DNA from 2 places in the Priestia sp. AB genome. Region 1 is predicted to be linked to the other one. Evidence: riboswitches for the same ligand, from Rfam matches in the RefSeq annotation. Region 1 holds a riboswitch; the other holds the start of a gene.
The links. A riboswitch is a leader RNA that binds a small molecule or an ion and turns the genes downstream of it on or off. The one in region 1 is predicted to bind S-adenosylmethionine.
Positions count from the first base shown of each region.

Region 2: it holds a riboswitch for S-adenosylmethionine, as region 1 does, so the genes downstream of both, POF52_RS10890 (Na+/H+ antiporter NhaC family protein) here and POF52_RS09015 (hypothetical protein) in region 1, are expected to answer to the same signal.

Region 1 covers NZ_JAQMYN010000002.1:543,749-560,224, forward strand. Annotated here, with positions in the region: gene POF52_RS08980 (NCS2 family permease) at 1-215, shown strand, start outside; gene POF52_RS08985 (hypothetical protein) at 247-441, opposite strand; gene POF52_RS08990 (MFS transporter) at 616-1,800, shown strand; gene POF52_RS08995 (GNAT family N-acetyltransferase) at 2,098-2,544, opposite strand; gene POF52_RS09000 (CotG/ExsB N-terminal domain-containing protein) at 2,665-2,967, shown strand; gene POF52_RS09005 (VOC family protein) at 3,121-3,918, shown strand; gene POF52_RS09010 (M20/M25/M40 family metallo-hydrolase) at 3,937-5,550, opposite strand; gene POF52_RS09015 (hypothetical protein) at 6,020-6,262, opposite strand; SAM riboswitch class I at 6,331-6,432, opposite strand; gene POF52_RS09020 (M20 peptidase aminoacylase family protein) at 6,495-7,649, opposite strand; gene POF52_RS09025 (GNAT family N-acetyltransferase) at 7,697-8,203, opposite strand; gene POF52_RS09030 (hypothetical protein) at 8,407-8,649, opposite strand; gene POF52_RS09035 (M48 family metallopeptidase) at 8,903-9,655, shown strand; partial or broken gene POF52_RS09040 (DUF1259 domain-containing protein) at 9,852-10,257, opposite strand; gene POF52_RS09045 (YmaF family protein) at 10,519-10,857, shown strand; gene POF52_RS09050 (LapA family protein) at 11,535-11,870, shown strand; gene lepB (signal peptidase I) at 12,062-12,613, shown strand; gene POF52_RS09060 (YndM family protein) at 12,650-13,096, opposite strand; gene POF52_RS09065 (aldose 1-epimerase family protein) at 13,238-14,113, shown strand; gene POF52_RS09070 (gamma-glutamylcyclotransferase) at 14,263-15,129, opposite strand; gene gloA2 (SMU1112c/YaeR family gloxylase I-like metalloprotein) at 15,135-15,533, opposite strand; gene POF52_RS09080 (hypothetical protein) at 15,681-15,881, shown strand; gene POF52_RS09085 (MerR family transcriptional regulator) at 16,109-16,474, shown strand.
Region 2 covers NZ_JAQMYN010000003.1:230,776-247,251, reverse strand. Annotated here, with positions in the region: gene POF52_RS10925 (ABC-F family ATP-binding cassette domain-containing protein) at 1-1,518, opposite strand, end outside; gene POF52_RS10920 (spore germination protein) at 2,025-3,602, shown strand; gene POF52_RS10915 (spore germination protein) at 3,606-4,733, shown strand; gene POF52_RS10910 (Ger(x)C family spore germination protein) at 4,717-5,928, shown strand; gene POF52_RS10905 (YtoQ family protein) at 6,082-6,522, opposite strand; gene POF52_RS10900 (ABC transporter ATP-binding protein) at 6,693-7,604, shown strand; gene POF52_RS10895 (ABC transporter permease) at 7,597-8,364, shown strand; SAM riboswitch class I at 8,466-8,572, shown strand; gene POF52_RS10890 (Na+/H+ antiporter NhaC family protein) at 8,658-9,968, shown strand; gene POF52_RS10885 (hypothetical protein) at 10,008-10,136, opposite strand; gene POF52_RS10880 (LacI family DNA-binding transcriptional regulator) at 10,261-11,220, shown strand; gene POF52_RS10875 (transcriptional regulator SplA domain-containing protein) at 11,306-11,554, shown strand; gene splB (spore photoproduct lyase) at 11,666-12,694, shown strand; gene POF52_RS10865 (hypothetical protein) at 12,848-13,291, shown strand; gene POF52_RS10860 (hypothetical protein) at 13,391-13,627, shown strand; gene POF52_RS10855 (DUF2339 domain-containing protein) at 13,801-15,453, shown strand; gene POF52_RS10850 (DNA topoisomerase III) at 15,581-16,476, shown strand, end outside.

The sequences.
Region 1 (16,476 bases):
CTAAAATTAATTGGAATGACTTTGATGAAGCGTTCCCTGCCTTTTTAGTTGTTCTAGCGATGCCCCTTACATCAAGTATTGCAACAGGAATTGCGCTTGGCTTCATTTCTTATCCGTTAATGAAGCTGGTAAAAGGAAAAGGCAAACAAGTCCATCCGCTTGTGTATGTCTTTGCTGTTTTATTCCTCTATCAGCTCATCTTTTTACCGCATTAAAAAAGCTTGGAGATTCGTCTCCAAGCTTTTTTTATTGAAAGTGATTGTTATTTTCTTTTGTTTGATAAAGATAATTTTCCACATAGATTTGTTCTGCATCAGAAGCATTCTTTATTCCTTCTTCTGGATCTAATTTGATACTTCTCTTCTTAGCTATATAATCCACTAGCGCCCCAAACCCTAAAAGACCGCCTATGATCCCAGCAAATACAATCCATATTGGCAATCGCTTCACGTCCCTTTTCTTTTAATTGTATCATCCTCAGCACAACAGGTAAATATTAACATAGTTATCCATTTGTAAATAAAACGCTTTTTACCAAATATACGTAAAAAACTTCTTTGTATTTGGTATACTAAACTCACGGCATGTTCTACAGAGAAAGGGGCTTAATTGCATATGAACAAACAGCTTGGAACGTTAATGTTTGTTATTTTTATGGTATTTGTCGGTTTTGGAGTGATCATCCCCATCGTACCTGAAGTTATTCGTGCCACGGGTGCAAGCACGGTCAATTTAGGAATACTAATGGCTAGCTATTCGATCGCATCTTTTATTACCGCACCTTTTTGGGGGAAGCTTTCCGATATAAAAGGCCGGCGTCCCATCTTACTTTGGGGCTTACTCGGCTTTAGCGCAAGCTTTTTTCTTTTTTCGGTGGCAGAAAACTCTCTGACTTTAATGTATACGTCGCGCATCATCGGAGGTTTGTTTGCAGGAGCTGTTATTCCTTGTGCTTTTGCATATGCTTCTGATAGTACAGATGAAGAAAACCGAACGAAAGCAATGGGACTGTTAGGAATGTCGATTGGCTTAGGCTTTATTTTTGGACCGGCATTAGGCGGCGTCCTTTCATCTTTCGGCTTGTTTGTTCCCTTCGTTATCTCTGGTATCTTGTCACTGATTATGACAGCGTTCTCATTCTTTACGTTAAAAGAATCTTTACGAAAAGAATCTTTACGAAAAGAATCTGCTGATAAAGTACAGACATCGAGATGGCATGACTTCACGTCAGATTTTCAAGGAGCTATGAAGTATTTATATGTTCTTTCATTTTTAGCGACTTTTACGCTCGCTGGTTTAGAAGCTACTTTTCAATTTTTTCAAATAGCGAAAATTAATGCTACTCCTACGACAATCGGATGGATGTTTATGGCGAGCGGTTTAACTCAAGCGCTGATTCAAGGCGGTGTGCTGCAGCGATTTAAAAAAGGAAATGAAAAAAAGCTGATGGCCATTGGCTTATTAGTTTCAGCAATAGGATTTACGTCTATTTTGTTATCTTCTAGTGCCGTTAATGCTACCTTATTTTTGTGCATATTTACAGCAGGAAATGCCCTTATTCGTCCTTGTGTCCTCTCATTAATTACAATGAGAACCAAAGTAGGATATGGCTCTGCTTCGGGGCTGACCGCCTCAATGGATAGCTTAGGGCGTATTTTTGGCCCTCTGCTTGGTGCATTTGCCTTTAAACTCAATATGACGCTGCCTTTTATTATCGGAGCTGTTGTCACTTTAGCTGCTTTACTGCTGATTCAGCGTCATACAGCTCTAGATTATTCTGAGCAAACACTCTCATCGTAGAGGCCGGGACAACATTATTTTAGTCGAAAGAAGATCCGAACGGTGAATCGAGATTCTTGATGGAGAATCAACGCGTTCGGATTTTTTTATTGTTATGAGTATTCTAGCTGTGTTGATTGGAGAGCAAGACGGAGACTACTGAGGAATAGCGGAAGAGTTGAGACCCCGCAGGAGCGCAAGCGACGAGAAGGCTCAGAGGCCGCCCGCGGAAAGCGAAGTCTTGCACGGAAATCAACAGTCGATTCCTACTAGCTCATGTAGCTCATTTGTTGGCCCTTAGATTAATTTAGCGATGTCTTAATCTCTTTTCATCGTTACTAACACAAGGTTATCAGCAGCTGCAGTGTGTTTTATAATTGAAAACTGATGCGCTTTGTACAGCTTAATCGCAGGTGTATTTTTTTCGGCTGTAGACACTATACATTCACATTCAGAATATCTTTGAAGTACATGTGTTAAAAGACAGCTTCCGATTCCTTTTCGAAAGTAACGAGGACGCACAACGAGGCGGCAAATCGTTAATCGCTCATTTTCTTTTTCAAACGACAGCACTCCTGCTAGCTTACCTTCAATCATTTCTCCGATAAACACTTCCTTGCTTTTCATAATATCTTCTTTGCTTTCTGTAAGCTGAGGAATATCTGAAAAACCAATGAGCCTTGCTTCTTCTTGATAAGCTTCTCCTTGCACAGCTACTATTTGAAGAGCGATATCCACTCTTTGATGTTCGAGGATTTGAAGCATGAAAACCACTCCATTTCTTTCACAAATTTAGACAAATTCCATGTTTTCACTATATCCAAAAGCTTTCTTGGTACGTATTCTATTATGTACTACTTAATTAGACCCTAAGGAGGTGTTTGTATGCATATCCCTGCTCAAAAAATTAGAGAAGCAGCAGAATCTCTCTCTTGTACGGAGCTCGAAACATTTATGTATCAAGAGCCAAATTCTCGACGTAAAAGCTCTAGAAGACGCTCTACTCGTCGTTCTAGCCGTCGTTCTACTTATCGCTCTACTCGTCGTTCTAGCCGCCGTTCTACTTATCGCTCTACTCGTCGTTCTAGCCGTCATCACCACTGTCAATGCGGTTCACCTTGCTGCTCATATCCATGGTTTAATAAATCATTGGGCTGCTGCTTTAAAGGACATGGCTGTCGTCGCTAAATAACTCAAAAGCAAGTCGAGTCTCAAACGTACACGGCTTGCTTTTTTAAACTCTCTATTTTACACCTTACATAATCATTCGTTTTACTCTTCTTGAAAAGGAAAATAACGTATAATAATGGGAAAGAATCTCTTTTAAAAGGAGGCCTATCCATGCACTTATCTTTTGATCATCTTGTTCATTTTTCACCTGATCCTATTAAAGCTCAGAAAGAACTAAACGAATACGGAATAAATGTCATTAAAGGCGGCATCCATGAAAAATGGGGCACTTTTAACACCTTGGCTTATTTTAACCTCAGCTATATTGAATGGCTTGGGCTTAGAGATATCGCGTTAGCTCAAAACGTTACAGATAATGACCTTATTCAGCAGCTTGTTAACGAACATACACCGCTTGGTCATTTTGGCCGATTTGCACTTCGTACAGATGATATGGATTTGCTGATAAAAGAGCTTGAAAGCAAGAACGTCACTGTGAAAGGTCCTGTAGCGGGTTCTCGCCAAACCAATGATGGAGAAAGACTTCAATGGAAAATGTGTTTTATTGAAGCTGACCACGATTCCCTGCCTCTTCCTTTTTTTATTGAATGGGGTGAACCAGAAGAAAAACGCAAGCCAAAGCTAGCGGATCTTTCTTCCCACCAAGCTGGTCAGCTGCAGCTAAAAAATATTTACTGTGCTGTACATAACCTCGAAGAATCCATCAGCAAGTGGACGAAACTGCTGGACGTTCAGTCTGGCGAAAGCTACAAAGACTCTTTACTTGATGCACGTTGTCAAGAACTATATGTCAATGGAGGAAACCTTATTTTTTGCAGCGGAACACAAGGTGTTGTCCATGATACATTAAAAAAAGTTGGAGAACGTCCATTTTTGGTTGAATTGGATCACGCTCTAACACCGCAACAAATTACCGTACAAGGAGCTTCTTTTAAATTCAACAAATAAACATCCGCGGACGGATGTTTATTTGTGTGCTTCTTTTATAGCTTGATAAATGAAATGAGGCAAAATTTCAAAGGAATACTGAACGTCTAATCTTTCGGTCCATTGATGCGCATCTCTTCCCAGCGGTCCAATGTTCAGCACCGGCATCTTCAGCTCCTCTAGCTCTTCTAGCGGGATATGATACCCTTTATTCCATAGGGGCATATTGGCTACTAACGTGTTAAATGTATGAAGCGGATGCTGCAGGCTGGCATAGCTTAAATCCGAAATTCCGCCAAAATAACTTTGTTCAACTAGCTCCAATTGGAATTGCTCTTTGGCAGTTGCCTGTACGTTTGACAAAATCTCTTGTACAAACGGATCATCATGTGAACAAACGGCCGGATAAAAAGGCGGCGTAAAAAATAAGACCATCATCGGAGCTGCTTCTTTACATAAACCAGCTAAAGAGTTTACTAATTTAATGGTTTTATTTCTGTCATCCTCCTCTTGTGCCAAAAGTGCTGCTTCCATTTCGTGCACATATTTTTCGCCGTGCTTTTTGACTGCATGAGTATAAAGTTCTTCATACGTCCATACGTTCACGTCACGAGATGAACCCTCCATTCCCTCAGCGTACTGCCTAGCGGCTTTATTATAATGTTTTTTTACATTCAAAGCCGCTTTGTCAGCCGATTTCAACAGCAGATCTGTTACTTCTTTAAGAGAGCGGTTTAACATAAATAAATTAAATAATACAACGGCAGAGTGCGGAACTTGAACTGAATACTCTTCTTTTAAATCTTTTTGTATCAGCACCGTAGGAGGTGGACTCGTTTCATCTCTTACTTTTTCGCAAAAATCAACGTTTAATTCTATTTCTTTTGTTAAATAAGAAGCTAGTAAATTAGCATTTAAACCAGCTAGCGGTTCCCCTACATGAGTTTCTTTTCCATAACACAAAAAGCTTGGCATGATTTTTCCAATCGATCCTGAGTACACATAGTTCGTTTGATCTCCAGGATAGCGGCTGAACACGGGTTCTGCATTTAGCATGAGAGAAAAATCCAGCTGATGTTTGCGGGCAAGTTCTAAAAGAACAGGCACTGCTTTTCTCATCCCAAGCGAATTTACTTCTTCATCCGGCACTGACAGCAGCAGGATGTTTCCGTCAAACTCTCCGTTGCATGCTCGTTCAACCATACTGATATGCAGGGCAATGCCTGCTTTCATGTCCATCGTTCCTCGGCCAAAAAGCCAGTCTCCTTTTATCATATCTTTTTGTACGTGCGCCGGAACTTGTTCCATATGGTTATAAAAAGTACTCGTTAATGTATCAGCGTGAAAAGCATCCTTTTTCCACTGTCCATAATCTTGTACATCCACTACATCGTAATGACTTACTAGTACAACTGTTTTATTCGTATTTTCCCCTTGAACAAAAGCTGTGACAATCGATCGCCCGTCTCCTGTTGAATGAAGCTCGACTTGCTCGTTTTTTTGAAAGTAAGGCAGCTTCAATAAATACGACGCTATCGATTCAGCCATTTCCACTTCTGCCATCGTTCCTGTCACGCTAGGTATAGAAACCAATTCGCTTACAAGTTTTTTTAACTGTGCTTTTGTTTGATACAAAGATGTTTTGTTCGACATACCCTTCATCTCTTTCCTTTTTCTAAATTTTCTATCAAACAAAACTATTCGTCAATCCCTTTGACAGAGACCCTTTCATTCTATCCCTATGTATAATAGTATGGCGCTGCCTTTACGCACATGATAAAAAAAGAGTGCGCGGCTAGGGATAGCACCGCACACTCTTTTTTTACTTTTGGTCATCTTCTAAAAAGTCTAGGATACGATCAATAAGCTGTTCGCTTCCTGCATCGTTTCCGTGTTCAAGAGACATTTCCATTTCAATGCTCCTTTCATAAAATATTCTTGTTTTATAACATACCACAATTCATTTCGAATGTAACCTTTAATTTGTGTAAAAATTTCGACAATTTATGATTAATTTTAAAACCTATTGAGTATTGATTATACCCACCAGATTCTTTGCTTGTCAAAAACCATGCTTTCTATTTAAAAACACTTAAAAAATAGAGGCGCGAGCAGACTTCTTCTATAAAAGACAGCCTACTCGCTCAAGCTTGGAACAGCATGATGAATAAATTTCTAGTTCATTTGCTTTTTGTATATCTTTAATGTCTATGCCTACAGCATATGTACGAACATGGTTTTCGACCACAATTTCATAAAATGTTTCTAACTCACGATAAGCTACTTGATAATGCTTTCCTAATAATTTCACTGCTTCCTTTAATGCTTTCTCTCCTGTATGTGCTGCAACTGCTGTATGACTCATAAAACCCTCTCCTTTTAGAAAAATAAAAAAAACTCATTTTGCTTTGATGCAAAATGAGTTTTTCACCCGTTTTATCACCCAAAGCACATGCTTTGCTGGTAGGAGCACCTTACATTCGTAGGTTGCTGTGGAGTCAAAGAGCCAGATCTCTCGTCCACTCGTGATAACTTTTTAATTTAAAATTTATTTTATCAAACAATTCCATCCCCGTAAATAGAAAAATAAAAATTTTTTAATTTTTTCGGTAATGGAATGAATTCAAAAAATGAAAGCTTAGATTAGCAAAATAAGAAGCTGCTACAAGCAATGCCTCTTCATTTAATGAAAAAGAAGGATGGTGCCATTCATATTCTCCAGCTGTACCCATCCATACAAAAAATCCTGGTACATGCTGCTGATATACGGCAAAGTCTTCTCCTCCAGGCGATTGTTCAGCTTCTACGACTTGATAACTAAGATTCTCTGCAGCGTTAATAGCCAGTTTTTCCAGCGTATCATCATTGTTTACTACAGGAAGATATGGATACCATTTAACGTCTACTGAAGCCCCGAAAGCTGCTCCAATCCCTTCAACAGTTCGTTTCATAAGACCCGGTATTTTTTCTCTCGCTTCTTCTTGAAAGGTACGCACCGTTCCTTCAAGCGTTACTTTGTCAGGAATGACGTTCCACGAGCTCCCTCCATGGATTTGAGTTATGCTGACAACAACATTTTGAAAGGGGCTGAGATTACGGCTGACAATGGTTTGTAAACTAGTAACAATTTGACCAGCAGCAGCAATCGGATCTACTGTTTTTTCAGGGATGCCCGCGTGACCTCCTACTCCTTTGATGTCAATTTCAAAACGATCAACGCTTGCCATTAAAGGTCCCGGTTTGATACCAATGGTTCCTACAGGAAGATCCGGTTTGTTATGCATCCCAAATATCGCTTCTACTCCTTCGAGCACACCTTTTTCAACTAGCATTTTTGCCCCAGAAGCCGTTTCTTCAGCCGGTTGAAAGATAAATCGTACCGTACCGCAAAGCTCCTGCTGACGCTCTTTAAGAAGAATGGCTGCTCCGATTATAGAAGTCGTATGAAAATCATGGCCGCATGCGTGCATAACTCCGTTTACTTCAGATGCAAATGGCAGATTGGTTTTTTCTTCAATTGGCAGCGCATCAATATCAGCTCGAATTGCGATAGTAGGTCCCGGCTTTCCTCCTACAATTTCTGCTACTGCTCCTACGTCTAATTGGAATGCATCTGCTATAGAAATATCATAGTGCTTTAACCACTTTTTAATACGTTTAGTTGTTTCATATTCTTTCATTGAAAGCTCTGGGAACCGGTGCAGCTCACGGCGTATGTCTATTAACTCATTTAGTAGTAATTGATCTGTCATATTTATCACTCTTTCACATTTCTTAATTTGGATCACTTCTCTATCTTTTACGACAAAGAGTGTACCTTATTAAATTTTTTATAAAGAAATATGGTCGTATAACCTTCTGCAAGGTGCTTTTCTTTAGCTTGAACATATCCTTTTCGTTCATACATTTCAACTAACCAAGGATGTTCTTTTGCTGTTCCTAAAGACACACCTGGTGATTTAAACGTATTTTTTATTACCTCTTCCTCTACTCGATGCAGCAGCTTAGATCCAACACCCTTCCTGGCAAACGACGGGTCTACTGCAAACCACCAAAGATGCGGAACAGCAAACGGACCTGGATGTTCTCCCCAAGGCATTCGTATCGACACAGTAGCAGCGATTCTTTTCTCTTCTTCATATACATAGCAAAGGTTTTGAGAAATATTTTTCTTAACGAGAGCAAGATCAGCAGTAGCTGCTAAGAAAGGAATGCCTAGCTCTCGAATAGGCTTATATGCTTGTAGAGTTAAGTTCAATAAGTTATCTGCGTCCTCATTTGTTGCCAAACGGAATTCATTTTTCATCTCTTCGTCTCCTTATGTAGTGCTTAAATATTTTATTTAGCTTATAAGTTTACTAGGAATTAAAAAAGACAGACTGCCTCCTTGCGTACTCACTATACAACTGCTTTTATAACGTGTCAATTTTCATTATCTCTTTCTATGAAAGCTATCATAAAAACCAATACTTACAGTTTATTATACTGAACAAATATCAATAAATCCCTTTACGAAACCCCTTTCATTACTTTCGTTAAATTTTCAACCGCCATTATAGAGCGACGTATGATAAAATAGAACACGGTAGTTGTAAGAAAAGCAAACAGAAATGTAATCACTAGCATAATCGAGGCTGCTTGCTCTTGTTTCAAGATAAGATAATAATTTGTCACTTCAATTACAGTAAATGCTATGACCATCATATATAGCATTTCACATGTAAACTTTGAAACGCTTTTTTTATTTTTCATTCCCTATACCATCTAAAGACATAGAATGTCTAATCTATATTAGTAGTATCGGCATATTTTTATATGTTTTTGTAAAAACTAAAGAAGAATTGAAGCAATTATTATTGGCGCTTTTCCACTAAATATTGGAATACATATCATTCTGCAAGGCGCTGCAACAGCAGTTGATAACTGTCTGATTATTCTTTCATTTGACCAAACTCTACCTTTGCTTATAAAATGAAGATTTGTAGAAAGGAGTACGAAAAATTTTATGTATACGTATCAAACAGGCAATCAAACAATTGACTACAAAATTGAAGTCGTTCCAAATAGAACCGATATCACGGTGCAAATTTGTGACAAAGAAGGGGTAAAAGTTATTATCCCAAGAGGTCTTAATGAAAACAATGTGCGTTCAATCATCGCACGCAAAGCAACATGGATTTTAAAACAACTAAACGGTTCACAGCCAGCTGAGGAAAAGCCAGCTGCTCCAAAGAAAGAAGCAGTAAAAAAAGAAACAGCTAAAAAAGAGGCTCCTAAAGCAGCAGCTTCTGCAGCTAAAACTGGTTCTTTTGAAGAGGGAGACAAATTCCCTTACCTAGGGCGTCAATACCGATTAAATATCGTTCGTGGAGATGTAGCAAAGGCTGAAATGACATTCCGTGCAAAATTCATTGCTACAGTACCTGAAAGCTGGAACGAGCAGCAAACAAATGAAGGTATTGGACAACTATTAACAGAATGGTACCAAGGCCGCGCAGGTGAAAAATTCCAAGAAGCTTTGAAATCTGTAAAAAAAGCAGCAAACAATGCTCCTGAATCTGTTAAGTGGGATGAGTTAGGTGAAGAATACGCTACGACTCAAGATAATACCATCGTATTAAACTGGCGTTTGCTAACAGCTCCTCTTGCAACAATTGAATATGTCATTGCTTCTCAATTTACAAATGCAGATGAGTTATTCGAAGATGCAGCTGAACGCAAACAGTGGTTAAGCGATAACACCCTAAACGCATTTTAAGTTTATACATAAAAAAAGCATGCGGCGAACGCGTGCTTTTTTTATTTCGATAGAAGTACTCGAATAATCTCACTGCTCAAAAATTAGTTAACCTGATAGGTTCATTCAAGTGCAGTTTATAAACCAATATATAATATACATGTTTAAAGTTTTATTAATCTAATTTTAAAAGCAGTAAGTAAGAATAAACTGATTCTTATCCTTTTAATACTCTAAACGCTTCTCTTACTTTTCGTGCAAAATCTAACGGTGGTTCTACGGATTCAAAATGCATATACATTGCTCTCGGCTCTTCAAATAGCCAATGGTTGTGAACGGCCGTAACCTTAATATCTCTTTTTCTAAGCTCCGTTAATAATGGATTTACCTCTTCTTGCAAAAGCACGGTTTCACCTAGATTTAGCGCTCTTCCCTTGCTATCTAAATCTTCAAAAGTAAAAAATTGAGGAGTATAATGGAGAGCGTGTTGGACGCCCTAAAATTTTAAAACGAATCGTCCGAAACTTTTGTACCAAACAAACGCCATTTTCATCTAAACTGCCTTGTCCACCTAGAATTCTCGCAAACTCCTGACACAGACTCTTTTTATTTTCCCAACTCATTATGCTGACTTCCTTTCGTATCATAACTTGTCCTTTCTTAATAAATGTATGTAAAATCCATCAATTAGAAACAGCAAATCACACAGAAAATCTGCCCGTTTTATAGATATAAACGATAAAAAGTCATATTTATTTTTATTTGTTCATATCAATAGCATGTATTTTTGAATTCAACTACAAAGAAACATTCAGATGCCTATTTAAAGACTTTAGAATTTACTTAAACAGTTTATTTTAATTGAATTTATAGGAGGAAGTAGAATGAAGAAGATAGGAAAAGACGATTTTGTTTCAGGATTTGTTCCTCATCATAATCATGGCTCAGTGGACTACACTTCGGTTGCGTCAGGACATGTCCATCAGTGCCTCGATGTAACGTCTCCTCCAATTCAAAGCGAGGATGGAAGCCACATTCACTATACAGAAGGCTATGTTGTTTTTGAAGACGGACATACACATCATTACAAAGCCTACTCTGGTCCCGCTATTCCCATTGGCAACGGTATGCACGTTCACTATTATGATTTTTATACCAGTGAAGACAACCAGCATCGGCATCATGTCAAAGGTGTAGACCATCCTGCTCCGGGCGATAGATAATGAAATAGTTTAATGCAATTAAGCCAAAGTCTCAGCTTGAGTTCATATAACCGCTTTAATAAAAGTGAGGCTGGGACAAAAGTATCTTAGCCCAAGTGAAAAACGAACCATTGATCAACATGTTTGATGAGTGGTTCGTTTTTTTGTTACTTGAATACAGCTTCATCTGTTTCGTTCCTTCTAGCAGTTGATTGAAGGGTAAGGCGAAGACTCCTGCGGGAAAAGCGGGACAGATGAGACCCCGCAGGAGCACAAGCGACGAGGAGGCTCATCGGCCGCCCGCGGAAAGCGAAGCCTTGCACGGAAATCAACTGCGGTGTCATAAGCGGTTCAGCTCATGTATCTCATTTGTTCGTCTTTAGGTTGGATCCATTTGGTTATCTCCCAGCCTCTTTGTACATATATGATTTAAATGAAAGTCTCTCCCTCTGCTTAAGCAAAAAAGGATACGCCAGCTCTTTATTCCAAAAACTCGACATAACAGGTCTTTGGACATGTTAAAGTTTCTACACCAATCGATATATTGTATTTTAAAAGAAAGAAAGATATATATAATCAATAAAATGTTTGATTTTGTTTAAATGTGGATACGTATACCTATAAGCAAGATAGCAAACGCTTAAGATAGTTTCGCTGTAAAAGTTGTAATGACCATGCAAAGAAAGGAAGTGCAGCTTATGAAAGGACAGAGCTTTTTTATTTTAGGACTTATATTTGCTCTTATCATCGCTGTTTTAGCTGTAATTAACAACGATCCTGTACAATTTAACTATGTATTTGGTTCACAAAAATGGCCTCTTATTTTAATTATCTTAACAACGGCCGTGTTTGGAGGAGTTGTTGCTGCTTCATTGAGCTTTGTAAAAATTGTTCAACTAAGAGGACAAGTGAAACAGAAAAACAAGCGAATTGCTGAGCTGGAAGAAGAAATCAAGCAGCATAAGCCTGTTGAGCCTGTTGTGGAAGAAGAACGAATTCAACCAGCTACTCGAACTGAGCGCGCTCAATTATAATAAAGAAAAGCCGTTATTCTCTAGGATAATGGCTTTTTTCATTTTTTTGTTCCCTCATGCATATTTTTGGAATACACGCATAAACAGATAGATATGGAAAACTTTAGTTCTGAATGGTACAATCAACACTGTTATATCTCTATGAAAAACTTAAATTGACAGTCTTACCGTTAAGAAGGTGTTCATCCATTATGGTCAATAAAAAACTAAAGCGTGAAATTCTTACATACACAAGCGTCATCCTCGGCACTGTTTTGCTTTCTGTTGTCGTTCAGCACTATTGGTTTCAGCCCTACACTGTAAAAGGCGATTCTATGAAGCCTATTTTGCACGAAGGCAATCGAATTATTATTAACAAACACAGCAAGCTGGAGCGCTTTGACATTGTCGTTTTGCAAGCTCCCTATAGCAGTGATTTTCTAGTAAAGCGCATCGTCGGCTTACCAGGAGAAACGGTCGAATACAAAGATGATGTTCTGTATATAAATAACAAAGTCAAAAAAGAACCGCATCTTCATAAATATTTATCCAAAGTACCCGCTTACGAGCGATTTACTGAAAATTTTTCCACGTACGAACTGTCTCAAGACGGCACGATACCCGATGGATACGTATTAGTGCTAGGTGACAACAGACGCATTAGCCGAGATGGCAGACATTTTGGCCTTACTCCTATCTCTTCAATCATGGGAGAAGTCAACATGAAATACTGGCCTTTAAAAGAAATGACTTTTATGCATTAACACATAAAAAAGAAAGCTCAAAAGTGAGCTTTCTTTTTATTTTGGATTTTCCTTGTTTTCTACATGCTGTTCTTCTGCAAATTCTGTGTCATACGCTAGTTTTCGCTTAAAAGCGGGACGCGTTCTCGCTGTATGTTTCGTTTCAATATGGTTGAATAAGTAGCGGTGAACAAAAACCTCGGCAAATGTAATAATAGCTGAAGAAATAATACTTCCCCAAGCAATTTGAACGTAGCTGTCTAATAACAATGTTCCAAAAATCCATACGCTCATATAGGTTAGAACAAATTCAACAATAATGGCATCACGGTTGCCCACTCGAGGCAGTACAATTCGATCCACTACTAAATATGTCACAACTGTCGTTAGCAAGCTAAAGGAAATAATGTCTCCGATGGTTGCATCAAAAAACAAATCAAGGCCTATACCAAACGCAATAAGTGCCGCTGCAAATTTAATGAGCAATAATGTTGCATGATTCATATTTGAACCCTCCTTTTTCTATATTAATTTGAACAAAAATAGGGAAATTAATACCTTTTTTGCCAAGAAGGGTATAATATAGGCAAAGCCAGTACGTTTGAGGCTGCTCGAGCGTACAAGAATGATTTGGGAGATGTTGTAATGATTGTACTAGAAAATAGCGAACTGAAAGTCACCATTGAAGAAAAAGGAGCGGAAGTTGTAGAAGTATTTCATAAAGAAAAAGACCTGCAGTTTATGTGGAGCGGAGACCCCGCTTATTGGGGACGAGTATCCCCCGTATTGTTTCCAATCGTAGGCCGATTAAAAAATGATCAGTATACCGTTGATCAGCGCGAATACTCTTTGCCACAGCACGGTTTTTTACGTGATTCTGCTTTCAGCGTGATCGAACAAACAAACGAAACGGCACGGCTGCAATTTGCTACAAACGGCCGCTTTAAAGACGTATATCCGTTTGAATGTTCAGTTGAAATCAGCTACCGTCTGGAAAATAACCAATTAACTTTTCAGTGGAAAGTAGTGAACGAAGATAAAGACGATATGTATTTTTCAATTGGAGCCCACCCTGCTTTTCGTATTCCGTTACGTGAAAACGAGCAGATTTCTGATTACTTTTTAGAAATAGAGCCTTCTGAAACTACGCCGAAGGAATTTATATTAAAAGACGCTCTTATTCATGAAAAAGGAGCTGCAGAAAATTTGCATCAGCTGCCGCTAAGCGCAGATTTATTTGCAAATGATGCGCTAATTTTTAGTCATATTGACGGAATTACGATTAAATCGCCGGTTAATGAAAATCAAATTAACGTTCAGTTTAATGATTTCCCGTATGTCGGTATTTGGTCAAAGTATGATGCAGAAAATCATACAATCGCTCCTTTTCTTTGCATCGAACCTTGGTTTGGAATTGCAGATACGCATGATCACAACGGAAATTTCAAAGAAAAATTAGGCATCAACCGTTTATCAAAAGACGGTGTATTTCAAACAGAATTCTCTGTTTCCTTTAGCTAATTCAACACATAACAAAATCAATCCAATCAACAGCTAGAAGCAGCTAAATAGATTAACTCTACGTTCACCATAACAATAAAAAGCTCCGAACGATTACTCGTTCGGAGCTTTCTTCAACTAAACTACTTTTGTCCCTGCTTCTTTTTGTATTAGTTATTTACAACATCGCTATTTTTTAGCGCATGGACTTGTTCTATTAGCTTCTGAACATATTCTTCGCTGAGTACACCTGTTGCCCCTCGAATAATTTCAGTCGAATAATGATCCGGAGGTGCGACTTCTTTTTCTTTATTTAACACAAAAAAAGTAAGAACATGATCCACCATCTTACCTTCATGCTCGACAGAAATAATAGCAGGACGATAGCCGTTATTATCTACGCCTTCTCTGCCATACAGGTACGTAATTGCTTCAGGCGGCACGCGGTACAGTTTGCCTTCAACGACTCCGCCTTCTTCAACCATGTCTGCACGTCCTCCGTCATGAATAACGTGGTTATATCGAAGCGTATAGCCTTTGAAAACAGCTCTGCCGAGACAGTCTTGGAAATGCTGATCCACCCCGTGCTTAATAAAACGATCGTTATCCATACATGAACCGTAAGCAAAATACAGCATACCTTCTAATAAATCTTCTTTCCACACGCGCCAGTTTCCGCTCGGGATAAATTCGTGCAGCAGCGAACGATCGCTTGCCACATACACAACGGCTTCAAATTCACCTTGGTCCGTTTCAACCGTTTGCACAACTTTATCATATTCATTGTCTTTATGACCTTCATGAATGTACCCTTCTAATTCATCAAGAGCCTTCCACATAAGCTGATCGGTCACTTCATATACTTCTCCGTACACAATATGTTCACTGTCGATATCAAGCATAGGATAGCCTTGCTTTGTGTCATATAATTTCCCTTTCGTTTTTGCCTGCTTGGCAATAGGGCGCGCATGATGCAGCAATCCGTGATTACCTTCTCCTTCAAGAAGCGTTCCGTATACAAATAAATAATTGCACATACTCCTTATTCCCCCTCTTTCTCTTCATACAGCTCTAGCGGTAACCCGTCCGGATCAGCAAAAAAAGTGAATTTTTTTCCCGTTAGTTCATCTACCCTAATAGGTTCCACATCAATCCCTTGCTGCTCTAGTTCACGCTTGGAATCCTCTACGCTTTCAACCGCAAAAGCTAAATGGCGTAAGCCGTACGCTTCAGGTCTTGAAGGACGCCGTGGCGGATTTGGAAACGAGAACAACTCAATTTGATAGCCAGGAGCTACTTCTAAATCTAGCTTATATGAATCTCTTTCTTTTCTATATGTTTCTTCTATAATCTTGCATCCTAACACATTTACATAAAAAGCTTTTGAACGTTCATAATTACTTCCTATAATGGCTACGTGGTGCATTCGTTTTAAATCCATTTCATTCTCCCATAAAAACCCTTTTCTAATCATCCTACACAAAATGCCGGCAAACATCAAATAATTACGTTATCACCTTTGACGAGAGTGATAAAAGTCACGGACATAGCTCCTCATAACAAGTAACATAACAACGAGGTGAATAACATGATTTCGTTAACATTTAAAGCAAGAATTGACCGAACTCAAAATTTAGATTCGTTAAAAGAAGAAGCTGCTATTATGCACCGTATTGCTGATCAGCTATCTCCAATGAGCCCTGAGTTCATAGATTATACTGAACGTATTCAATATGTGTATGAACGCATGCACATTATCGTACGTCATCCTACTAAAAAACTCGCTTAATATAAGCGAGTTTTTTTATAAAATCTTTGTCAAACTACCTTATTTTGAGATATACTGAATGCTAATAAAAAAATGAAACTTTTTGATCTTACGCGCGTATACTTAATTACGATAGGATAAAAGATAAATAGTTACGCAGATAAAAACCATCACGTGATAGTTGACATAGTTAAAGGAGGTGGTATTCTGATGGGGTTGCGACATACAAAATTGGCGAACTTGCAGAGATGGCACATGTAACGAAACGCACGGTTGACTATTATACCAACATTGGTTTGTTAAAAGCAGAACGCTCTGCTTCTAACTATCGCTTTTATAACGAAGAAGCGCTGAAACGTCTTTACTTAATTGAAAAATTAAAAAGCGAAGGCCGTTCTCTTGAAGAGATTTCTTCTCTATTTTCTATAGAGCAATCCGAGAATAGCCACTCCAAAGACGAATTAGCATCCAAATTTTACGTACTAAACGACAGTTTAAAAGAAGTTGCACCGCTTATGGAAAAGCTTAATGAAGAAGATCGAAAAGTAATGATGAATCGGCTTTCACCAGAAAGCGTCACTCTTTTGCACTCTTTACTGCTGCTGCTGTCGTAAAT
Region 2 (16,476 bases), on a different contig from region 1:
TACACGATTTGCAATCGTTTCAACGAACTGATGGTCATGAGATGTGAAAATCATTGAACCTTTGTAGCTGATAAGTCCATTGTTTAGTGCTGTGATTGATTCTAAGTCAAGGTGATTCGTAGGATCGTCTAGTAAAAGAACGTTTGAACCGCTTAGCATCATTTTAGAAAGCATACAGCGAACTTTTTCTCCTCCGGAAAGAACGTTGGCTTTTTTCAACACTTCTTCACCAGAGAATAGCATTCTGCCTAAGAAACCGCGTAAGAAGCTTTCGCTTTGGTCATTAGGTGAATACTGACGCAGCCAGTCTACTAAATTTAAATCTCCGTTTTCAAAGTACTCGGAGTTGTCTTTTGGGAAAAAGGCTTGAGACGTTGTCACACCCCATTTGTACGTACCGCTGTCCGCTTCCATTTCACCCATTAAAATCTTCATTAATGTTGAATTTGCAAGTTCGTTGCGGCCTACAAGAGCGATTTTGTCATCTTTATTCATAATAAAGCTTACGTTATCAAGCACTTTTACGCCGTCAATTGTTTTTGTTAGACCTTCAACACGAAGAACGTCATTTCCAATCTCACGTTCCGGAGTGAAGTTCACGTACGGATAGCGACGAGAAGAAGGGCGGATGTCATCTAATGAAATTTTATCAAGCAATTTTTTACGAGACGTTGCTTGTTTTGATTTCGATGCATTTGCGCTAAAGCGAGCGATAAAGGCTTGAAGCTCTTTAATTTTTTCTTCTTTTTTCTTGTTCGCATCTGACGCCATTTTTTGTGCTAATTGACTTGATTCATACCAGAAATCATAGTTACCAACGTAGACTTGGATTTTACTGAAGTCAAGGTCAGCAATGTGCGTACATACTTTGTTTAAGAAGTGACGGTCATGAGATACAACAATGACTGTGTTTTCAAAGTTAATTAAGAACTCTTCTAACCATTGAATTGCTTGAATATCCAAGTTATTCGTAGGCTCATCTAAAAGTAATACATCAGGTTTTCCGAATAAAGCTTGTGCAAGAAGCACTTTTACTTTTTCACTACCCGTTAATTCAGCCATTTTTTTGGCGTGAAGATCTTCAGAAATACCTAATCCTTTTAAAAGAATAGCTGCTTCTGATTCTGCTTCCCAACCGTTTAATTCAGCAAATTCACCTTCAAGCTCAGCTGCTTTCATTCCGTCTTCATCTGTGAAGTCTGCTTTCATATAAATAGCATCTTTTTCTTGCATTACTTCATAAAGGCGAGCGTGCCCCATAATAACGGTTTTCATAACTTCTTGATCTTCATATTCGAAGTGGTTCTGTTTTAAGACAGCAAGGCGTTCGCCAGGGCCCATATGTACATCACCAGTTTGAGATTCAATTTCACCAGATAAAATTTTTAAAAACGTTGATTTTCCAGCACCGTTTGCGCCGATTAATCCATAACAGTTACCAGGCGTGAATTTAATATTCACATCTTCAAATAACTTTCGGTCGCCAAATCGTAAACTTACATTACTAACTGTAATCATGTATGAGCAGTCCTCCAAATTCAATATCTATAAAATTATACCATTCTTTTGAGATAAGAGCGATATGAATACAATATTTCAAACATAAAGTGTAACCGACACTTTAAGCACTCGTCAACCATTTAAGGGAATTTTTGAGCGGTAAAACTTTAATTATTCTAGCATTCACCAAAACATTGAGCGGCAAACCAGCATGTATAATCTTTCAGTAATCAGCTCTTTTTCATTTTTAAGATGGATGTTGTATTCCTTTGTATAAGAAACAAAAAGAAGAATAATACTACCTGGTAAATAAAAGGATTTTTATGAAGTAAACACTGATATTTTACGGGTGCTTATTTCTAAAATTGGTTTGACATAGACATAAATAGGGTGATTATCATGTGGAAATTAGTTGTTTCCTATCTTCCAGAAGGGCCAGTTTTTATACAAGCAGTTCTGGTTTTTTTCATCCCATATATAATCTACAAATTATTAAGCGGGATTCGTAATTCAGAGGAAGAGTGATGGAAGTGAAAAAATGGAAATCGGCAGTGAAAAAAATAGGCAACCATGCGAACGAGAAGGAAAACAAACAGGAATCTATACACCAAGATTCATCTAATCATGTTACGAATCATTTAGCTTTAACTCTAGAAGTAATTAAAAATGAAATTGGTCATAATTCCGATGTTCATTTTCGTGAGTTTATTATAGGACGCACCGGCATTCAGGCAGCTATTATTTTTGTAGAGGGGCTCTCAGATAAAGATCTTATTGAAAAACATATTTTGTCATCATTGATGGCTGATTTTTCAAAAGAATATCAACAGGATCAGCTTTACGTAAAGGGAAGCCTTTCAAAAAAGTGTATTAAAAGCCAAGTATTACCAATTAGTGATGTAGAAGAGGCCCATTCTATTAAAGACGTAATATCAAAAGTCTTAACAGGATCTACGGCTCTTTTAATTGACGGGTTATCACTTGCCTTAATTCTTGGTACAAGCAAAGTAAAAACAAGGACGATTGAAGAGCCCGTATCAGAAGCATTAGTGAGAGGGCCAAGAGTAGGCTTCACTGAATCGTTAAGTGATAATACTTCTTTATTAAGAGGAAGCGGAGATATTGAAAATTTGTCGCTGGTGAAATTTCAAGTAGGAAAGCGTTCCAAAAAAGATTTAATTGTTGCTTACATAAAGGAAATTGTTGATCCAGAACTAGTTGAAGAAGTAGAAAAACGAATTAAAAAAATTGATCTTGATAATGTACCGGAGTCTGGATATGTTGAACAACTCATTGAAGATAATTACCTTAGTCCCTTTCCTCAAGTACAGAATACGGAGCGTCCCGATCGTGTAATTGCTGCTTTGATGGAAGGGAGAGTAGCCATTTTATTAGACGGGACGCCTTTTGCTTTGATTGCTCCCGTTACGTTTAGCATGATGTTACAGTCGCCGGAAGATTATTATGAAAGGTGGATTCCCGGTACATTCATTCGTTTTCTTCGTTATATTGCAGTGGTTCTTTCCCTTTTTACCCCGGCTTTGTATATTGCGTTTATTTCATTTCATCCAGGATTAATTCCGACTAAGTTAGCTATTTCTATTATAGGATCAAGATCTGGTGTTCCGTTTCCCGCCCTTATCGAAGCCTTATTTATGGAACTATCGATCGAAATTTTGAGAGAAGCCGGACTCCGGTTGCCGAAGCCAATTGGTCCAGCAATGGGGATTGTCGGTGGGTTAATCATTGGAGAAGCTGCGGTGCAGGCAGGAATCGTTAGCCCTATTTTGGTGATTGTAGTGGCGTTAACTGCCATTTCATCGTTTTCTATTCCGCAATATAGTGTAGGAATCACATTGCGTATTCTTCGGTTTGTAGCCATGCTTTGTGCTGCCATACTTGGATTATATGGCGTCATCTTATTTTTCCTTTTTATGATGAGCCATTTAGTGAAACTAAAAAGTTTCGGCGTACCTTATATGAGTCCAGCTGTTCCTTATCGTTTAAGTGAATGGAAAGACTTGGTAGTTCGTATGCCTCTGATGATGATGAAACGGCGTCCAAAGATGATGCACACCAAAGATCCTCTGCGAAAAGGGTAGCTTATGATGAAAGGAAATGGGCTGTTAGAAATGATAAATTCAAAAGATCGTATTACGACGCCTCAAACAACTATTATTATTACCAACTTTATCCTCGGAACAGGGATTCTTACCTTGCCCCGGGCAGCTGCGGAAAAAGTGAAAACACCAGATGTTTGGCTAACTGTTATTTTAGGGGGGATAATCACCATGATAGCAGGGGTAATCATGGTGAAATTAAGTCAACGCTTCCCTGAAAAAACCTTTTATCAATACAGCCAAGAAATTGTAGGGAAATGGATAGGCAAGTTATTTAGTTTCCTCATGATAGGTTATTTTTTGGCACTTGGTGGGTTTCATGCTCGTTCATTGGCAGAGGTAACTGGATATCTATTGTTGGAAGGAACCCCAAAATGGGCTATAATCATGCCATTTATGTGGGCAAGTCTCTATCTGATAAGAGGGGGAATAAATCCAATTGCTCGTCTATTTGAAATTATATTACCTATTACGGTTATTCTTTTTTTACTTGTTGCCTTTATGAGTATCAAAATATTTGAAGTGGATAATCTGCGCCCGGTACTAGGTTCAGGTATCACACCGGTGCTAAAAGGGATAAGGACAACAGCTCTTGCGTTTACTGGGCCTGAATTCATGCTTTTAATATTGGCATTCATGAAAGAACCAAACAAAGCAGTAAAAGCTGTACTGGTTGGTACTGCGATTCCTTTGCTTCTTTATGTTATTACCGTCGTGATGGTTATCGGAGCGTTCTCAGTAGATGGAGTGGTTACGAGAACGTGGCCTACGCTTGATTTAATAAGAAGTTATGAATTAACTGGGTTAATATTTGAACGCTTTGATTCCTTGTTGCTGGTGGTATGGATTATGCAAATGTTTACTTCTTTTAATGTTAACCATTACGCTGCTTCATTAGGACTGTCTCAGCTTTTTAAAAAAAATATCCATCCATTTATGTATGGTGTGCTTCCGGTTATTTATCTCATTTCCATGATCCCTAGAAATATCAATGATGTATTTAAATTAGGAGATATGGTTGGCGATGCTGCCCTGATTTTATTTGGCTTTTTACCCGTACTGCTTCTTATCATTTCAAAAATAAAGGGGAGAAAGTATGAGACAAGCCTCTAATCACGTACGGTTCTTCTTATCGGTTTTGCTTTCTGTTTTTTTGCTTTTTCCTCTGGCGGGCTGCTGGAGCAGTCATGAAATTGAAGAACGAAGTTTAGGAGTAGGTATGGCTCTTGATAAAGCTAACAAGTCCATGACTGAAAAAGAATTTGATGAACAAGAAGAGTATCCCAAAAGGAACTTGATTACGTCAACCTACCAACTGATCACCCCGCAAGTGGCAAGTTCAACAACTGTCCAAGGAGGATCTCAGCAGAAGGCTTACGTGAATATGGCTGAAACGGGAGATTCTATTCATCAAATGACCCGTGAATTATCATTGAGAAGAGAGACTTCGATTGCCAGCCAACATCTAAAAGTAATTATTATTGGCGAGGCTCTTGCAAGAACGTATAGCTTAGGAAAATTAGTGAATGAGTTTCTTCGTGATAATGAGATTAGACCAAGCTGTCTTGTACTTATTAGTAAAGGGAGAGCTAGGGACGGGCTAGAATCGAAGACAGCAGGAGAAATCCCGGCATTTCGTTTGGCTGGAATGGTGGAAAATGCGTATCGAACAACGAGAATTTTACCTCCCACTTCGCTCATTAAATTAGAGAGCAATATTGAATCAGGGACTAGTTTTCTATTGCAAAATGTATTATCGGCAAATGGGGAAATCAAATTTGCTGGTGCTGCCATAATTAAAGGGAAAACAAACAAAATGATCGGTTTTTTGAACGAAGAAGAACTAGATGGTCTGACTTGGATCACAGGAAAAGGGAAAGGCGGGCTAGTGAAAAGCTTTGATAAAAAGACCGGTCAGCTGATTGTATACGAAATAGAATCTATGAAAAGTCATATCGAACCTTATGTTAAAGGAAATAGCATCTCCTTCGATGTACATATTGAATCGGAGGGGAGGCTATCTGAAAATTGGGTGGTCTCAGGAAATCCTTTAAAAAATCAATTTTTACAGAAGGTGCAAAAAAACTCAGAAAAAAAAGTCGAGCATCTTGTAAAAAACACGGTAGAAAAAATGCAAAAAGAATATAAAGTCGATGTGGCCGGGTTCGGAAATCAATTGAGAATTAAGAGGCCCAAAGTCTGGATGAGGGTTAAAGACAATTGGGATCAAACATTTAGTGAAGTTCCAATTAACTATGATGTAAAATTAATGATTAAAGATTATGGAACGTCAGGATCAAACAAGTGAGCAGCTAAGTACAATTTGGCTTGTTTTGATGTTGAAAATGAAAGAAACTAAAAGGAATAGCCTTAGAGCTTGCTAAAAAAACATTCCCCCCAGTAAGGAGCCTGAGGGATAAATGAAGAATAAGAGCTGTCCAGAACCGACAGCTCTTATTTGTTATTCAAAAATATAAGCTAATGCTTGAAGAGCCTGTTCTGGCGTTTCGACTACAACTTGGGCTTTGTTTGACAGTTCTTTAAGCGGGTGATGCAGTTTTTCAGGGCGAACCAAAATTAGCGGTTTATCTAATGCAATAGCTGTCGCCGCATCCATTGCGCTGTTCCACTGCTTGTATTTTTCGCCAAATAAAGCAATAACCACATCAGATTTTTTAAGGAGCACCTGCGTACGTAAATTATTAATTTGAGAAGCTGCTTCATCTTTTAAGACAGCGTTAGGCTGTTTTCCTAAAATTTCTTCTCCAATGTTGTCGGAGCGGTCATGGTCTGTCATGGGACCGACAAAGGTGAGGGGAAGGTTTAATTGTTCTGCTTGGTTTTTAATTTCGTCTCGCCAGTTATCGTGAATTTGCCCAGCAAGGTATACGGTTAAGTTCATTATGTAGAAGTCCTCCTCTAACTAAAGTTTGTTTTATTTTATCAAATGTAAGCGGATAATACGAATGATTTGAATGGGCTACTTTTCCAAAAATAAGGTTATAGTAGACAAATAGTTAAAAAAGAGAAACAATAGAAGGCGTATTGCTAATTAAAGAAAGGATGTACATGATGACAGAAACAGTGCTACAAGTAGATCATGTCAGTAAAGTAATTGGGAAGAAAACCATTTTGCATGATGTATCCTTATCGGTTGAGCGCGGTGAGATTTTCGGATTGCTTGGTCCGAATGGCTCTGGAAAAACAACGTTAATTCGTACCGTAGTAGGACTCATTAAAGAAACAAAGGGAACAATTACCGTCAATGGGTTTCCTTTAAAAGAACAGTTCACTTCAGCTATGAAATCAATTGGAGCGATTATTGAAAACCCTGAGTTTTATGATTATCTGACGGGCTATCAAAATTTAAAACACTTTGCGAATATGCATGAAGGGATCACATCAGACCGCTTGGATGAAGTGATTGCTTTAGTAAAGCTTGAAAACAGCATTCATGCAAAAGTGAAGACGTATTCTCTTGGGATGAGACAGCGTTTAGGAGTAGCTCAAGCCATTTTACATAAGCCTGCATTGCTTTTACTAGACGAACCAACAAATGGTCTAGATCCAGCGGGAATGAGAGAATTTCGTACATATTTACAAACGCTTTGCAGGGAAGAAGGAATTTCAATCTTAATCGCGAGCCACTTATTAAAAGAGGTAGAAGCATTATGTGACCGCGTTGGCATTATTCAAGACGGTGAGTTAAAAGCCATTCAAGATCTATCTCCAAATCGTCAAGACCAAGGAATGTACGTAGAATTTGAGGTGTCTGACGCGCAAAAAGCAACGGATCTTTTATCACAAGAATTTGAAGTAACGATAAGATCACATATTATCGACGTGGCGATTGTAAAAGAACAAATTCCAGCTGTAAATAGAAAATTAGTGGACAGCGATATTTTAGTCTACCGAATCACTCCTGTGTATGAGACGCTTGAAGATTCGTTTATGTCCGTTACGGAAGGAGAGCACCATGCTTAAGCTAATTCAAAATGAACATATGAAATGGTTTCACAAAAGAAGCACAAAAGTCACGTTTATTACCATCGGTATTTTAACTCTTTGTATGGCTCTATTAATGAAAAAAGTAGCAAACAGTGCAGGAACAGAAGACAACATTTTGAACTTCCTGTCATTTAGTTCAGGTATGCTGATTCTCGTTCAATTTTTCGCTCTTGCTGTTGGAGGGTCAATGGTTGCAAAAGAGTTTGAGGCAGGTACCATTAAGCTTCTTTTAATTCGCCCTGCTAGACGTTCAACGATTTTAGCATCCAAGTACCTAACCCTCATCTTAATTAGCTTGTATTATTTACTGAGCTATTTGCTTTTTTCGTTTGTATGGGGAGCCTTGTTCTTTGGATTTACCAGTCTAGAAGGAGATGCGCAGCTGCTTAAAAATATTACGCTTACGTATGACAGTGCGTATATGGAAACGTTTATGATGATGACGTTCGCATTCATGCTGTCGTCTTTATTTAGAAACAGCGCGCTTGCTTCCAGTCTGGCTATTGTCGTAAGTATCGGGGCGAAAGCTGTAACAGGACTAGTATCACAGTTTGGTTTATGGTGGGGGAAATTTTTACTGTTCGCCAACACGAACTTTGTGCAGTATATGGACGGAATGAAGACGATGTTTGACGGCATGACAATTCCATTTTCCATTTTCATCTTGGTGGCGCATTTTGTCTTCTTTATGGGCGTGGCATGGGCAGCGTTTTTGAAACGAGACGTAGCTAATTGATGTGAGAATTTTCGCACTATATATTTTTCTAAAATAGCATTTGACAATTAAATAAAAAGAGCTTACAGTAGTGAAAGACTATTTTTAAAACAACTATAAACTTCTTATCAAGAGAGACGGAGGGACTGGCCCTATGATGTCTCGGCAACTGGCTGTACGCAGTGCGGTGCCAAATCCAGCAGACGATGTTTCGTTTGGAAGATGAGAAGGGTAATCTTATGATACAAATAAGAGACCTCTTCTTATCAATAAGAAGAGGTCTTTTTTTATTACGTAAACAAGAGGTGTTAAGAATGGAACAACAAAAAGGAAACGGCTGGGCGCTGTTACCGCTGGGCGTCTTTTTAGTCCTGTTTGTCGGATCAGGAATTATAACGGGAGATTTTTATAAGCTGCCTGTATTAGTAGCCATTATCATTGCAGCCATTGTGGCGCTGGCTATGAACCGCAAAGATTCACTTAATGTAAAAGTGGAACGTTTTGCTAAAGGAGCAGGACATCCTGATATCATTATTATGGTGCTTATTTTTATTTTAGCAGGTGCTTTTTCTCAAGTGGCTAAAGGCATGGGAGCTGTTGATTCAACGGTAAACTTAGCTCTGTCTGTGCTTCCGCAAAGCTTAGTCGTAGTCGGAATCTTTGTTATTGGCGCATTCATTTCAATTTCGATGGGAACGTCAATGGGAACAATCGCAGCGCTAGGGCCTATCGCTGTAGGGATCAGTGAGCAAGCGCATGTATCCATTACATTGGCAATTGCTGCCGTTGTTGGTGGTGCAATGTTTGGAGATAATTTATCCGTAATCTCTGATACGACTATTGCAGCAGTTCGTACGCAAAAAACAAATATGTCAGATAAATTAAAAGTGAACTTTTTTATTGTACTTCCTGCAGCGATTGTTACAGTGATTCTATTGCTTGTAATGACGCTAGGCAACACGTCATCAGTAGAAATTAAAGACTTCAGCTGGTTTAAAATCTTACCTTATGTGGGCGTCTTAGTCGCTGCGATATTTGGTGCAAACGTATTAAGTATTTTAACCGGAGGAATTGTATTGGCCGGCGTGATCGGATTAGCTGACGGAAGCTACACGCTTTCTTCTCTTGCTAAAACTGTGACAGAAGGTATTGGCGGAATGTCAGAGTTAATTATTTTATCTCTGCTAATCGGCGGAATGGTTGAGCTTATTCGCTATAATGGCGGTATTCAGTTCTTATTGAACTTATTAACACGACGTATCCAAACGAAAAAAGGCGGAGAATTCAGCATCGCTGGACTGGTAAGTTTAACAAATTTAGCAACGGCTAATAACACGATCTCAATTATTACGGCAGGTCCGTTAGCAAAAGAAATCTCTGATAAGTATTCAATTGATAATCGTAAATCAGCCAGTCTGCTTGACTTGTTTTCATGCAGCGTTCAAGGGCTTATTCCTTACGGCGCACAAATGCTTCTCGCAGCAGGATTTGCTAAAGTTTCACCGATTGAGATTATTCCATTTACATTCTACCCAATGTTAACAGCGGTTTGCGGGATCATTGCAATTGTAATTGGATTTCCTCGTTTAAATAAAAAGTCAAAGTCATCTAAAGAAGCTGCGTAATATCAAACCCTTAAAAAGAATGTTCTTTTTAAGGGTTTTTTACTGTTTAAAAAAATCAGTCGGCTTTTCATCATCTAACTCCTTCCAAAGCGTCTCGTTCTGCTTAAGTGCATAAGCCGCTCCTCCAATTTCAATTCCGCATAATAAAATGAATAATAAAATACCCATGAAATGACCTCCTTACGTAAATGAGTAAAAACACGATGGTAACGGGTTTAGCTTCTTGCTGTTTCACTTTATAATGAGAATAAAGTATGAAACGCGTTTCAGCGCAAGAGAAAAAGGTGAAAACATGACAAATATCCGAGATATCGCAAAAAAAGCTGGTGTATCTGTTTCGACTGTATCCCGGGTGCTAAATCATCATCCGTATGTAAAAGAAGAAAAACGCCGGCTGGTAGAGCAGGTTATTCACGAACTTAATTATGAACAAAACATTAATGCTGTTCACTTATCAAAAGGGAAAACAAATATGATTGCCGTCGTCTTGCCTTTTATTAATCATCCGTATTTTAGTCTGCTTTTAGAAGGAGTGGCATCTCAGGCGTTAGAAAAGCAGTATCAGCTTGTTATTTGTCAGACGAACTATGATGTGAAAAAAGAAGAAGAAGCGCTTCATATGCTAAAAACAAAGCAAGTTGATGGAGTGATTATTTGTTCTAGAGCAAGCAGCTGGAGCACGATTGAATATTATCAGCAGTACGGTCCAATAGCCGTGTGCGAAAACGTACAGAATCGTTCTATTCGCTCCGTATACGTTGATCATTATGCAGCTTTTAAGCAGGCGCTCCTGTATTTAAAAGAAAAAGGATATACGGATATTGGCTACTGTATTGGAAGAATGACGGGTACGAATAGTCAACAGCGGCAACAAGCATACAAAGAATATGTAGAAAGAATAAATCAGCCTTATCATCCGGAATGGGTTTTTCAAGGCTGTTTGAACGTGACAGATGGTGAAAAAGTGGTTGAAAAACTAGTGCAGATGAAAAATCGGCCTCAGGCGCTTTTAGTAACAAACGATCAAGTCGCTATCGGAATAAAAGCTCAGTGCGAACAAGCGGGTATTTCAGTTCCTGGTGAATTAGCTATCATTGGTTTTGATAATCATCCGCTTTCTTCTTATTTACAAATAACAACGATCGAACTTCCTCTTAAGGAAATGGGAGAAACGCTTTTTACATTAGTGGGAAGCAAGGTTCCTCAGAAAATTGAGCTCCCTTTTCGGTTTATTGAGCGTAAAAGCGTATGAATTCTTGATGATGCCATGAGGTGTTTTTACCGGATAAAATGAGCAAAAGCGGACATCATACGAGTAAAGAAAGAAGAAAAGGATGATGATCGTGGAGAAAAAAGAATATCAAGTGGGAGATCAAGTATTTGTTATTTACCGAAATCCTCATACGGCAAACGTTGCGAATATTAATCAGGCTGAAATTGTTGAACACCCTGAAAATAAAGGTGAAAAGGCGCTGTTTTTACATGAGTCTTACCATTTGTTAGCTGAAGATGATGCCGTGTATTCAACGTATGAAGAAGCTGAAAAAATGTATAATAAGATATTTGATTATGAACAATATGACTGACGCAAGGCTCTCTTAAACAGAGAGTCTTTTTTGTTTGAAAAATAATTACCAAGGATAGAGTCTTTTTATTTTTCAAACGCTATTAGTATTAGAAAAAAGGAAGTGTACATGATGATAAAACCTTTTGTACCTCAATTAGTATATATTGAGCCAGGGGCAATGGAGTACCCGCTTGGTGTTCAATTAAAAGAAAAATTTGAGAAGATGGGAATTGAGATTCGTCAAACAACTTCTCATAATCAAGTCCGTAATATACCGGGAAAAAATGATTTGCAAAAATACCGCAATGCCAAGTCGACTTTAGTAGTTGGCGTGCGTAAAACATTGAAATTTGATACATCTAAACCGTCAGCTGAATATGCAATACCATTTGCAACAGGGTGTATGGGGCACTGTCACTATTGTTATTTACAGACAACAATGGGAAGCAAACCATATATTCGCACGTACGTGAATGTTGAAGAAATATTAGGTCAAGCAGAGCAATATATGCAGGAGAGAGCCCCTCAAATAACGCGATTTGAAGCGGCTTGTACATCTGATATCGTAGGAATTGACCATTTAACACATTCATTAAAGCGCGCGATTGAATATTTTGGGGAAAGTGAACTAGGTCAACTGCGCTTTGTGACTAAATTTCATCACGTGGATCATTTATTGGATGCTAAACATAATGGTCGCACGCGCTTCCGCTTTAGCATAAATGCAGATTATGTTATAAAAAACTTTGAACCCGGTACATCTCCTCTTGATTACCGGATTGAAGCTGCTAATAAAGTTGCAAAAGCTGGATATCCACTTGGCTTTATTGTGGCGCCTATTTACATTCATGAAGGTTGGCAAGAGGGATACCGTCAGTTGTTTGAAAAGCTTGACGCCTCTATACCTGAGGAGTCCAGAGATGATATTACGTTTGAAATGATTCAGCATCGCTTTACCAAGCCGGCCAAGCGGGTAATCGAGAAAAATTATCCGAAAACAAAGCTTGAGATGAATGAAGAGGAGCGCCGCTACAAGTGGGGGCGTTACGGAATTGGAAAATATGTATACGCAAAAGATGAAGAACAAGAATTAAGAGAAACATTAGAATATTACATTGATCAGTATTTTCCAAATGCAAAAATCGAATATTTTACGTAATTATTCTACAGTAATTGAAAAGTTATTCTGACATCTTAGTCGAGATAGCTTTTCAATTTTTAATGTGAAAAAATAAATTGGTTGCTAATAAGTTGAAAAAAAGAGGTTTTTTTTATCTCTTGTCGTATTACATACAAAAGGGAGGTGACTGAGATGTTAAAAAATGAAGAGTTTGCGCTAACAAAAGAATTAACAAGCGAACAGCAAGAAGTTGCACGAAATTTTATTCAAGTGTTGTTCCAAGAAGATTTATCTGAATTTTGGAACATATTATGTGATATCGATAAGTCTCGTATTTACGGCTTGTATGAAGCAAACCATTATTATGATTCTGATATTGAACTGCATGGATTTGTACAAGAAATAAGAGATAATGTAAGAGCTGTGTATGCGCCTCTTCAAGGGCAAGGGGGCATTTCGACGAAGGTTCGATATACAAGCGAAGGAAAGATGTATGTATACATATTAGGAAGTGGCGAAAACCCTAAGGTATATCCTGTTGGATTAATGCCTGAAACATATATCGAACAAGAACGTTTTTCTCAGCGGCTTCAAATTAGCATTTATAACGACGAGTTTCGAAACGTTGCCCTATAAACCATATACATGGGAAAATAAAGAATAATAAAATTAATTTGTTAAAATAGCAATATTTGGGGTATGTAATAGATATAACATTAAAAAGGGGTGAAAGAAATGCATTATTATCGTATTTCAGAGGGAGACCATGAAGAGTATTGTGAAACGATTCTGCTTCATGAAAAGAAGTTTTGCAAAGAAACATTTCAATCTATGGTGCGAGAAGCAATGAACAATAAGCCCGGTAAAATTGACCGTGTGGATATTGTTAAATATTTAATTGGTCACCATAGTTTTCAAGTAGCCCACATCGAAGCGGGATTTCATAGTACATACAGCGAGAAAGTGACATAAAAAATGCAGCACCTCCTATACAACGAACTTTTCTTTTGAAAAGGGCGCTGTATTTTTTTTTGCTAAAAATAGAATGTTTCTAAGTGATATTCCTTTTAATGGTATAATAGTTAAGTTCTGTTAGATATACATATAAACATCACAAATACTTTAAAGAGAAAGGGTGAGAGAAAATGGAAAAAGAAAGAATAGAAGAACTTGAACGAAAAATAAGCAGTTTAGAAAAAGACGTAGCCAAGCTAAAGTCGCTCGTATATAAAACAAATTCCCCAAGACCAGCAGTTCACGCTCCTCCCAAGCAGCGCCAGGAGACGACTAAACGTCCTGCTCAAACAGCAGCTAAAAGCTCACAGGCAATAGAAGAGCCTGTTGATTGGGAAAAAGTTCTTTTTCAAACATGGCTGCCGAGAATTTTTATTTTTGTATTTATCATTGGCGTGTTATGGGGATTTAAAGCAGCCTCTGACTATGGGTTAATGAATGAAAAAGCAAAAGTTGTTCTCGGCTTTGTGGTTTCGATAGGTTTTGCTGTGACAGGTCATTTTCAAACTAAAAAGAGCAGGCTGGTGCTCGGGCAAGTACTTGTAGGAGGAGCTATTCCTATTCTCATGTTAACGACGTTTGCCATGCATAGCCTATACCATTTAGCAGGACCAACGCTGGCTTTTATGCTAAATGCGACTTGGATCATCTTAGGAATTGCAGCAACAGTCTTTTATCGTTCGCAGGCGCTAGGTATTATTAGCGCCGTGGGAGGCGTACTAGTTCCGTTTCTTATTGAAAGTAATTCGCCTAATGCGCTTGTTTTCATCGGCTATGAAACGTTTCTGTATATAGCTTTTTTATATGTGGCAGTCAAACAAAAATATTCTATTTTATATGTACTTTCGGCGGTACTACTAAATCTTACGCTACTCATTTATTATTCGTTTGTTGGTGATAATGATGTAAAAGAGTTATTAGGTATGGCGATTCTTATTCAGCATTTATGCTTACTTTCTAGTTTTTTTCTATCAAAGTCCGTACTGCAAATATATGCGTTTACCCTTCTATCGAGTTTAGCAGTTACATACTGCTGGCTGCTCGCCGTTTTTGACGATGGTACGACTACAATGGTGCTGCTTGCGTTAGTTATTATTTACGTATTAGGTGCTTACGCAGTTAGAAGTTCTAAAGAGAAATTTGAATTTTTTATCACCTATTTAATTGTTGCAGTAGCGTTTTTTATTCATCAGCTCGTCGATTTAAGAGAAGGAGTGATTTTATATGTGATTCAAGGGCTTGCGGTTTACTATATCGCCATGACGTACAAAAATCTTCTTCATCAACTGTTTTCTTATACGATTTATATACTGAGCGCAACGTATATCTTAGTTACACCAATCGAACAAGTGCTGTCTCTTCCGACATTAAATTGGCTTGTTGTGTTAGCATCTATTCTAGTATTTATATGGATCAGCATTCAAAAAACAGAAAAAGATGAGCATGATACGTTCAAAATTGGAGGAAGTATTGTTTTTTCTATTCTTTCTTTAATTTTTGCTACGGAAGTGACGGTCGCTGGAACCACTGATCTTTCCGCTAATACACAAACGCTTATTATGACGGCCGTTTGGCTAGTGCTGTCCATTGCTGCATTCATTATAGGATCACTTAAAACGTTTAAAACAGCAACGTATGTCGGCGTGGGCATTTTGTTCTTAACACTTTTTAAACTCGTTTTATATGATTTACCTTTTATCCCAATGGCTATAAGGGCCTTGTTATTTATCGTCTTAGGAGCTATCGGTCTAATTATTTCACGCCTATTTTATAAAAAGAAGTAGCTAGAAGCTGAAGAGAAATTCTTCAGCTTTATTTATTATAATCGTGTTATGTAAACTTAATCCTGAAGTCGTACAAAAGGTATACAATCATGTATAATGGAACAAGTGAATTGGAGGTATACATAAAATGAAATCACTTGTATTAGCAGAAAAGCCAAGTGTAGCACGTGATCTTGCGCGCGTACTTGGCAGCACACAAACAAAAAAAGGGTATATTGAAGGGCCAAAGTATGTCGTAACATGGGCACTTGGTCATTTAGTTGAATTACAAACACCAGAGGATTATGATAACCAATATAAAACATGGCGATTAGAAGATCTGCCAATCATGCCTGAGAAAATGAAATTGAAAGTAATTCGTAAAGTGAGCTCTCAGTTTCGCACAGTATCCGATCTAGCAAAAAGAAAGGATATTGGAGAGTTAATTATTGCGACTGATGCAGGGCGTGAAGGAGAGCTTGTAGCCCGCTGGATTATGGAAAAGGTACGCTGGAACAAGCCGTTTAAACGCCTTTGGATTTCGTCTCAAACGGATAAAGCAATTCGTGATGGGTTTAAACAGTTAAAACCAGGAAAAGAGTTTAACCGCTTGTATGACTCAGCGGTCTGCCGTTCAGAAGCTGATTGGCTTATCGGTTTAAACGTAACGAGAGCGTTAACGACTAAATACGAAGAACCATTATCGGCAGGAAGGGTACAAACACCGACCCTTGCGATGATAATTGAGCGTGAACAGGTAATTAACACATTCAAACCTAGTGAATATTGGACGCTTACAGCTCAGTTTTCATCTTTTGAAGCAGCTTGGCAAAAGGGCAATGAAAAGCGCATTTTTGATGAAAAACGCGCAAAAGAGCTGCACTTAAAATTATCAGGCGAGGCAGTTGTAAAAACAATTAAGCGCAAAATGCATAAAGAAGCGCAGCCGCTTCCTTATGACTTAAACGAACTGCAGCGGGATGCTAACAAACGCTTTAATTTCTCTGCTAAGAAGACATTAAATGTACTTCAAAAGCTATATGA